One region of the Paenibacillus sp. LX16 genome, then DNA from elsewhere that is predicted to be linked to it. Evidence: riboswitches for the same ligand, from Rfam matches in the RefSeq annotation. Region 1 holds a riboswitch; the other holds the start of a gene.
The links. Region 1 has a riboswitch for cobalamin ahead of metE (5-methyltetrahydropteroyltriglutamate--homocysteine S-methyltransferase). Riboswitches for the same ligand answer to the same signal wherever they lie in the genome.
Positions count from the first base shown of each region.

Region 2: another riboswitch for cobalamin. It lies ahead of T3H97_RS07035 (ABC transporter substrate-binding protein); the one in region 1 lies ahead of metE (5-methyltetrahydropteroyltriglutamate--homocysteine S-methyltransferase).

Region 1 is NZ_CP141152.1:5,462,856-5,466,571, forward strand. Features, by position in the region: gene T3H97_RS24475 (anaerobic ribonucleoside triphosphate reductase) at 1-353, shown strand, start outside; gene nrdG (anaerobic ribonucleoside-triphosphate reductase activating protein) at 350-847, shown strand; cobalamin riboswitch at 1,031-1,226, shown strand; gene metE (5-methyltetrahydropteroyltriglutamate--homocysteine S-methyltransferase) at 1,387-3,705, shown strand.
Region 2 is NZ_CP141152.1:1,538,543-1,542,258, forward strand. Features, by position in the region: gene cbiB (adenosylcobinamide-phosphate synthase CbiB) at 1-315, shown strand, start outside; gene T3H97_RS07030 (histidine phosphatase family protein) at 354-1,112, shown strand; cobalamin riboswitch at 1,235-1,428, shown strand; gene T3H97_RS07035 (ABC transporter substrate-binding protein) at 1,637-2,644, shown strand; gene T3H97_RS07040 (FecCD family ABC transporter permease) at 2,641-3,687, shown strand; gene T3H97_RS07045 (ABC transporter ATP-binding protein) at 3,684-3,716, shown strand, end outside.

The DNA of each region.
Region 1 (3,716 bases):
CTCGTAAAATCAGCTTAGAAGCTCCGTTCCATAACCTATGCAACGCTGGTGCGATTTCATACATCGAGCTGGATGGTAATGCGCGGAATAACCCGGATGCGTTTCTTAAAATTGTTCAGTACGCGCTGCATCAGAACATCGGCTACTTCTCCATCAACCATCCGGTGGATCGTTGTACGGAATGTGGTTATGAAGGGATTATCGGAACAAGCTGCCCCCAATGTGGCACAGATGAGGAGCACACACACTTTCAGCGCTTACGTCGGGTAACCGGATATCTGACAGGAGATTATACCGTTCGCTTTAATGCTGCAAAACAGGCAGAAGTTCGAGACCGGGTGAAACATAAGTGAATTTGTGTGGCTACATTCCGGAATCTCTGAACGAAGGATACGGCCTGCGCACCGTCGTGTTCATTAGCGGTTGCCGTCATGCCTGTCCCGGATGCTTTAATCCAGCGTCGTGGAGCTTCCGTGCAGGTGAGCCATTCACCCCCCAACGACAACAGGAGGTCATTCGTGACATCATGGAAAATCCGTTGTTGGACGGACTGACTCTCTGCGGAGGAGACCCGTTTTTCTCAGCAGCAGAATGCTCGCAATTTGTGCGTGATTTCCGCGAGGCCTGTCCCGACCGAACCGTGTGGGCTTATACTGGCTTTGTCTATGAAGATTTACTCACAGATCAGGAGCGACAGGAGCTAGCGCTTTTGTGCGATGTGATTGTGGATGGTCGTTTTGTAGAACAGCAAAAGGACCTGACCCTTCCCTTCCGGGGCAGTCGCAACCAGCGTCTGGTAGATGTAAAAGCCAGCATTCAGGCAGGCTATACCGTTTCATTGACATAAGGCGATGCTTACCCAGCAAGCAAGAGGCTATATCTAATCTAAGACAAGTCCCCATCATGGGTAAGGCTTGTCTTTTTTTCATATAGCTAACAGATTCCATTGGGGTTTCTATTGCGCATCCTGTAAGTTTCACTTATGATGGTGAACAAGTATACGAGTGCATAATTATTCGTCATACCTTAACCGCATAGCTTGGAGATAGGTGTCTGTTCTATTCAGATCAGACTTAAAAGGGAAGCCGGTGCAAATCCGGCACGGTCCCGCCACTGTAAACGGGGAACTTTCAGCTGTTCATATATCCACTGGTCCACAGACCGGGAAGGAATGCTGAGCGTCATGATCCGTAAGTCAGGAGACCTGCCTATTTTAACAACATCGCAAGTACCTACGGAAGATAGGGAGGTGTTAAGAGCAGTCGCCGTATTTTTGATTTTTTAATCACGGAGGCATTCTTTCCCTTACTTATTTTTAACTATGGGGGGAAGAATGCCTTTTTTGGTACGTAAAAATAAAACAGCTACCCGCTAGGAGGAAAGTACATGTCCGTTATTGAATGGCCTGAATTGTCCGGCTTAATTAGCAGTAATCTGGGATATCCGCGTATCGGCGAAAATCGGGAATGGAAGAAAGCACTGGAACGCTTCTGGAACGGCAGCATTAACGAAGGCGAACTGCAGACGGAAATGAAAAAATTACGGTTGGAGCATCTGAGCAAGCAGCGTGACAAGGGGATTGATCGCATTCCTGTCGGAGACTTCTCCTATTACGATCACATGCTGGATACATCTGTGATGTTCGGTCTGGTACCCGAACGGTTCAACTATCGTCCTGCGGGTCCGGTTCCTCTGTCCGTGTATTTCGGGATCGCTCGTGGACAGAAGGGAGCAACCGCCAGTGAAATGACCAAATGGATGAATACCAATTATCACTACATCGTTCCTGAATTGGCAAACGCAGTCCCGGTGTTCACTGAGAATAAACCTTTACAGGCTTATCGTGAAGCAAAACAAGAACTAGGCATTGATGGGAAACCAGTCCTCATCGGCCCCTATTCATTCGTTACCCTATCCAAAGGCTATGATCGTAAGGAGCTTGCCTCTATTATAAGAACCTTCCTGCCTTTATACACCCGTGTCCTGTCTGAACTAGCAGCAGAAGGTGTCCAGTGGGTCCAAATCGATGAACCTGTCCTGACCACCTCATTCCCAGCAGAGGATCTGGACATGATTCAGGAAGTCTATGAAGTTTTGAACCAAGCTGCGCCCTCCTTAAATATAATGCTGCAAACCTACTTTGGCAGCCTGGACCATTATGAGCGTCTGTCCGCACTTCCTGTACAAGGGCTGGGTCTTGATTTTGTGTATGATGATGGCGAAAATCTTCAGCATATATTGCAGCATGGCTTCCCTAAAGAGAAAACGCTGGGCGCTGGGGTCATTGACGGACGCAATATATGGCGCAGCGACCTGAACGCTGTGGCTGCCCTGTTGGGTCAGTTAGCAGAACAAACCACTGCCGCACAGCTTATCGTACAGCCATCATGCAGTCTGCTGCATGTGCCAGTCAGTCTGGAGGCAGAGCAAAAGCTGGACAAGGAGCTGGTGCAAGCGCTGGCCTTTGCCGATGAAAAGCTGGAGGAAATCGCCGTCCTGACGGCTGCACTTGGCAAACACGATCCTTCCGCACTCGCCAAGCTTGAGCAAAGTGCGGACGCGGTAGCCCGTTTCAACAGTTCAGCGGCACGCGTACAGACAGCTGCCGATCTGGCCGACCTGTTGGCCAAAGAGCCTCTGTCACGCAGCGTTCCTTTCGCCGAGCGTCGTGAGATTCAGCAAAATAAGCTGAAGTTGCCTCCACTGCCTACGACGACCATTGGTAGCTTCCCGCAAACCGCCGAGATCCGCAAGGCCCGCCTGCACTATCGCAAAGGAGAATGGTCTGCCGAGCAATACCGGGCGTTCATCCAACAGCAAATCAAGGAATGGATTGATATTCAAGAGGACATTGGCATTGACGTGCTTGTACATGGGGAATTTGAGCGGACCGATATGGTTGAATTTTTTGGCGAGAAGCTGAACGGCTTTGCTTTTACGCAAAACGGATGGGTGCAGTCCTACGGCTCCCGCTGTGTCAAACCGCCGATTATATACGGAGACGTTTCCTTCGATCAGCCCATGACCGTGGAAGAAACGGCATTCGCCCAATCGTTAACCTCCAAGCCTGTTAAGGGAATGCTTACAGGCCCTGTGACCATTTTGAACTGGTCTTTTGAACGTAATGATATTCCACGCAGTCAAGTTGCTTTACAGTTGGCTCTGGCATTAAGGGCAGAGGTAGAGGCACTGGAACAAGCCGGCATAGGCATGATTCAAGTCGATGAGCCTGCAATTCGTGAAGGGCTTCCGCTGAAAAAAGAACAACAGCAAGCCTATCTGGATTGGGCGGTTCAAGCCTTCCTTGTGACCACGGCCACCGTAGAGCCAGCGACTCAAATCCATACGCACATGTGCTATTCCGAATTTCAGCATATGATCCAGTCCATCTCCGATATGGATGCTGACGTTATATCTATTGAAACTTCGCGAAGCCACGGAGAACTGATTGTCAGCTTTGAAGATCAGGTATACGACAAAGGCATCGGTCTAGGTGTGTACGATATCCACAGTCCTCGCATCCCCGATGTATCTGAAATGCTAAGCATGATCCAGCGTGCCCTGCGCGTACTGCCATCAGATCTGTTCTGGGTTAATCCGGACTGTGGTCTGAAAACCCGCACCAAGGAGGAATCTGTCGCCGCCTTGCGGCAAATGGTACAAGCGGCTCAAGCAGCCCGGGCTGCATTGGCTGTATCCAATTAATTTTTTATCGT
Region 2 (3,716 bases), 1.9 Mb from region 1:
GTAGCGGCGTGGATGTACAAGCGAGATGCTGCAAGAAGCTGGCGCACAGTCAAGCGAGACGCTCGTCTGCACCCAAGCCCGAACAGTGGCTTCCCGGAATCGGCTGTTGCTGGTGCACTGGGGATTCGTCTTGGAGGCTATAATGTGTATCATGGCGTGCGCTCCTTTCGTGCATACATGGGCGATTGGATACGACCGCTAGAGTCGAAAGATATACGGCATACAATCCAGCTGATGTTCGCCGTGTCCAGTATGTTTGTAGGATTGTGTTTGTTAGGAGCTGCAGGTTGTTTTGCCTTGGGATGGGTGCGGTGAGGAGTGACACACTGAATAATGATCGAGCAGGAAGTGACATGATCTTGAAACAAGATATAGCAGTAAAAAGGACAGTAGAATACGCACAAAGTCCGAACTCACAGGAGGATAAGGTGCCGTATGATGCTAAAGAAGATCTGCATTGGGACATGGAACTCGTGTTAGTTCGTCACGGTACAACCTTATGGAATAAGGAACGTCGATATCTGGGACACTCCGACTTAGGTTTGCTACCGGGAGCAGAACAGGAATTAAAGCCTTTGCAAGAAAAATTGCAAGGGCAGTCCTTTGCTCGAATCTATTGCAGCGATTTAATGCGATGTCGCCAGACCTTGCAGATCATTGTGCCGGAATCAGAATTGACGTCTGGAGGTTCCCTATCTATTATGTCTCCTATGATGGAACCACGTCTGCGAGAGCTTCATTTTGGCGAGTGGGATGGAAAAACGTATGACATGCTCAAGGATGTGTCGTTGTATTGCGCTTGGATTGATGAGCCGCAACGGATAACCCCTCCTGGAGGAGAGTCTTGGACAGATTTTGTGAATCGCTTGCGGAAATTTCTTGACTCTCTGTATGAATGGCGTGTTGCTATGGAAGTTCAACCCATGGATTTGACTGCTGCGCCGCCCTCTGTTTTGGTCGTTACGCATGGTGGCGTAATTCGTCAGCTAGCTTGCATGCTGATACCGGGCCATGATTTTTGGAGTCTGAATCCGAAGCCGGGAGAAGCATTTAGGATTCAATTGAGGCTGGCAGGACCGCACAATTACATAGCGGAAATGCTCCCTCATTAGGTTAGACACCAGCGGATAAAGAGGCTGTTTGGGTTGTAAGCCGCCTCATTTTAACCTATAATCATCAAGTAAAAGAACGGCTTGACTACCACTACATCAAATATCCAGCAGACGAGGTCGGCGCAGTGTGATGAAACTATGGTTTCCCTTGCCTGCGCTGTTAAAAGGGAAGTCGGTGTAAGTCCGGCGCGGTCCCGCCACTGTAAATGGAAACATGCCGGTTAGTCCTGCTTTATGTGCTACTAAGCATATGAAGGAATTTCAGGACATGCATCTTACCATAAGTCAGGATACCTGCCCGTTTGCCTGTCACCATAATCCTTCGAGGAAAGGATGACGTGTTCGCAGTGACTGTCCGTGCGGAAAGAAGCTGCCGCCTGCGCACGATCTGCGCTAACGTGACCCCTGTGTCCTGATATGAGGATGCGGGGTTTTTTTGATAGGAAAAGAAGGCTGGATTTAGAAGATATCTGATGATGCTCAAGTAACGCTCTTAACGATTTTTTTATGAAGGGGTGCAAATCATGGCAGGAAAAAAAATAAAGGTTTGGACAACAGGTCTATTGGTTCTGATTTTGGCAGTTGTGCTGAGTGCATGTGGAGCTAATGGGAAAAATGCTGAAAATAAAGAGAACCAGACTTCTTCACAGCAGCCAGGAAAGACCGTAACCGCACAAGAGCCTCCGGGCAAAACAGTTTACCCACTCACAGTTAAGGATGCAACAGGACAGGAATTTACATTCAAAAAAGCGCCGGATAAAATCGTTTCCGTCTCCCCGGCAGAAACCGAGGCGCTGTTCTCCATCGGGCTGGATAAGGAAATAGTTGGCGTCTCCGACTACTCTGATTACCCGGAAGCAGCTACGAAAAAGCCTAAAGTGGGCGGTATTATGAAACCGAACGAAGAGGCGATCATTGCTGCGAACCCGGAAGTCGTTTTTGCAGGGATATCACTTAGTGAACAGGCTACGACCAAGCTGCGCGACATGGGAATTATGATTTTTAAAACGGAACCGAAGACAGTTGAAGATGTCATAGCTAACATCGAATTGTATGGGGAAATCACCGATCATCAGAAAGAAGCGAGAGCGGTGACTGACAAGATGAGAGCAGATGTAGCGGAAGTGAAAGAAGGAGTTAAAAATATCGGTAAAGGGCAGAAGCTGCGGGTATACGTCGAGTTTTCACCAGGCTGGACAGTTGGTAAAGGCGAGTTTATGGACGAGCTGATTACGTTGGCGGGCGGTGAAAATGTAGGTGCCACGCAGAAGGGGTGGTACCAAATTAGTGAGGAAAATATTATTGCTGCGAACCCTGACGTGATTTTGTACAGCAAAAGTGTCAAGGACGACAAAACTGGTCAAACGCTCGGCGAAATCATTAAAGCTCGCAGTGGATGGGATCAAATATCGGCTGTTCGCCACAACCGGGTGTTTGCCGTGGATGATAATTTGATCAGTCGTCCGGGTCCACGCGTAACGGAAGGTCTCAAGGAAGTGGCCAAGGGCGTGTATCCTGAAATTTTCAAATGAACCGTAAACTGATCGGCTTTGGAGGGACAGGTCTTGTCCTGCTGTTGCTGACGCTGCTGCTCTGTCTTGGCATCGGCTCGGCCAAGCTTCCGGTTAGCCAGATCACGGGCATTCTGGTTAACCACCTTCCGTGGTTAGGCGATACGTTTACACCGGATTGGAATACATCCTCAGAGCAGATTATTTTGAAGGTCAGATTGCCACGAGTGTTACTGGGAATGTTGGTAGGAGCAGCGCTGGCGCTGGCGGGAGCCGGATTTCAGGGTGTGCTGCGTAATCCTTTGGCTGATCCGTATACACTGGGGGTATCCTCGGGGGCTTCGGTAGGAGCGGCAGTACTGATCTATTGGGGCCTTCAATTTTCATTTGTTGGCATATGGACGCTGCCGCTAGTGGCATTTACGACCGGAATGCTGACGCTGTGGATGGTGCTGACGTTGGCACGGGAAGGTGGAAAAATTCCGACACAAAGTCTCATTTTGTCGGGTGTGGTGATGCAATCCTTTCTGGGAGCGGTTGTTTCCTTTCTGACAGCCATGTCGAAGGAGACGGTCAATGAAATATTGTACTGGACGATGGGAAGTCTTAGTCTGCGCGGTTGGTCATATACAGGAATCCTTTTACCTTATGTGGTCATAGGACTGGTATTTCTATGGAACCGGGCACGGGTGCTGAATATTTTGGCTTTGGGTGAACGTCAGGCGGCTCACATGGGAGTTCATGTAGATGCGACGAAGCTATCTGTTCTGATCATTTCCACGCTGCTGACAGCTGCCGCTGTCTCGGTATGTGGAGTGATTGGCTTCGTGGGACTTGTTGTACCGCATATCATTCGTCTGGTGACAGGTCCTGATTACCGGATGATTGTTCCATTATCTGCGCTCGGTGGAGCCATTTTTATGGCTTGGGCAGATACGGCGGCTCGCACGTTGTTAGCCCCCACGGAAATTCCTCTGGGCGTGATGACGGCCTTTGTTGGGGCACCGTTCTTCGCATATCTCCTGTATCGGAACAAGAAGCTGCGCAGGGGGGAACTGCTGTGACAGAACAAAGTGAATCACAGAAAGTGCGT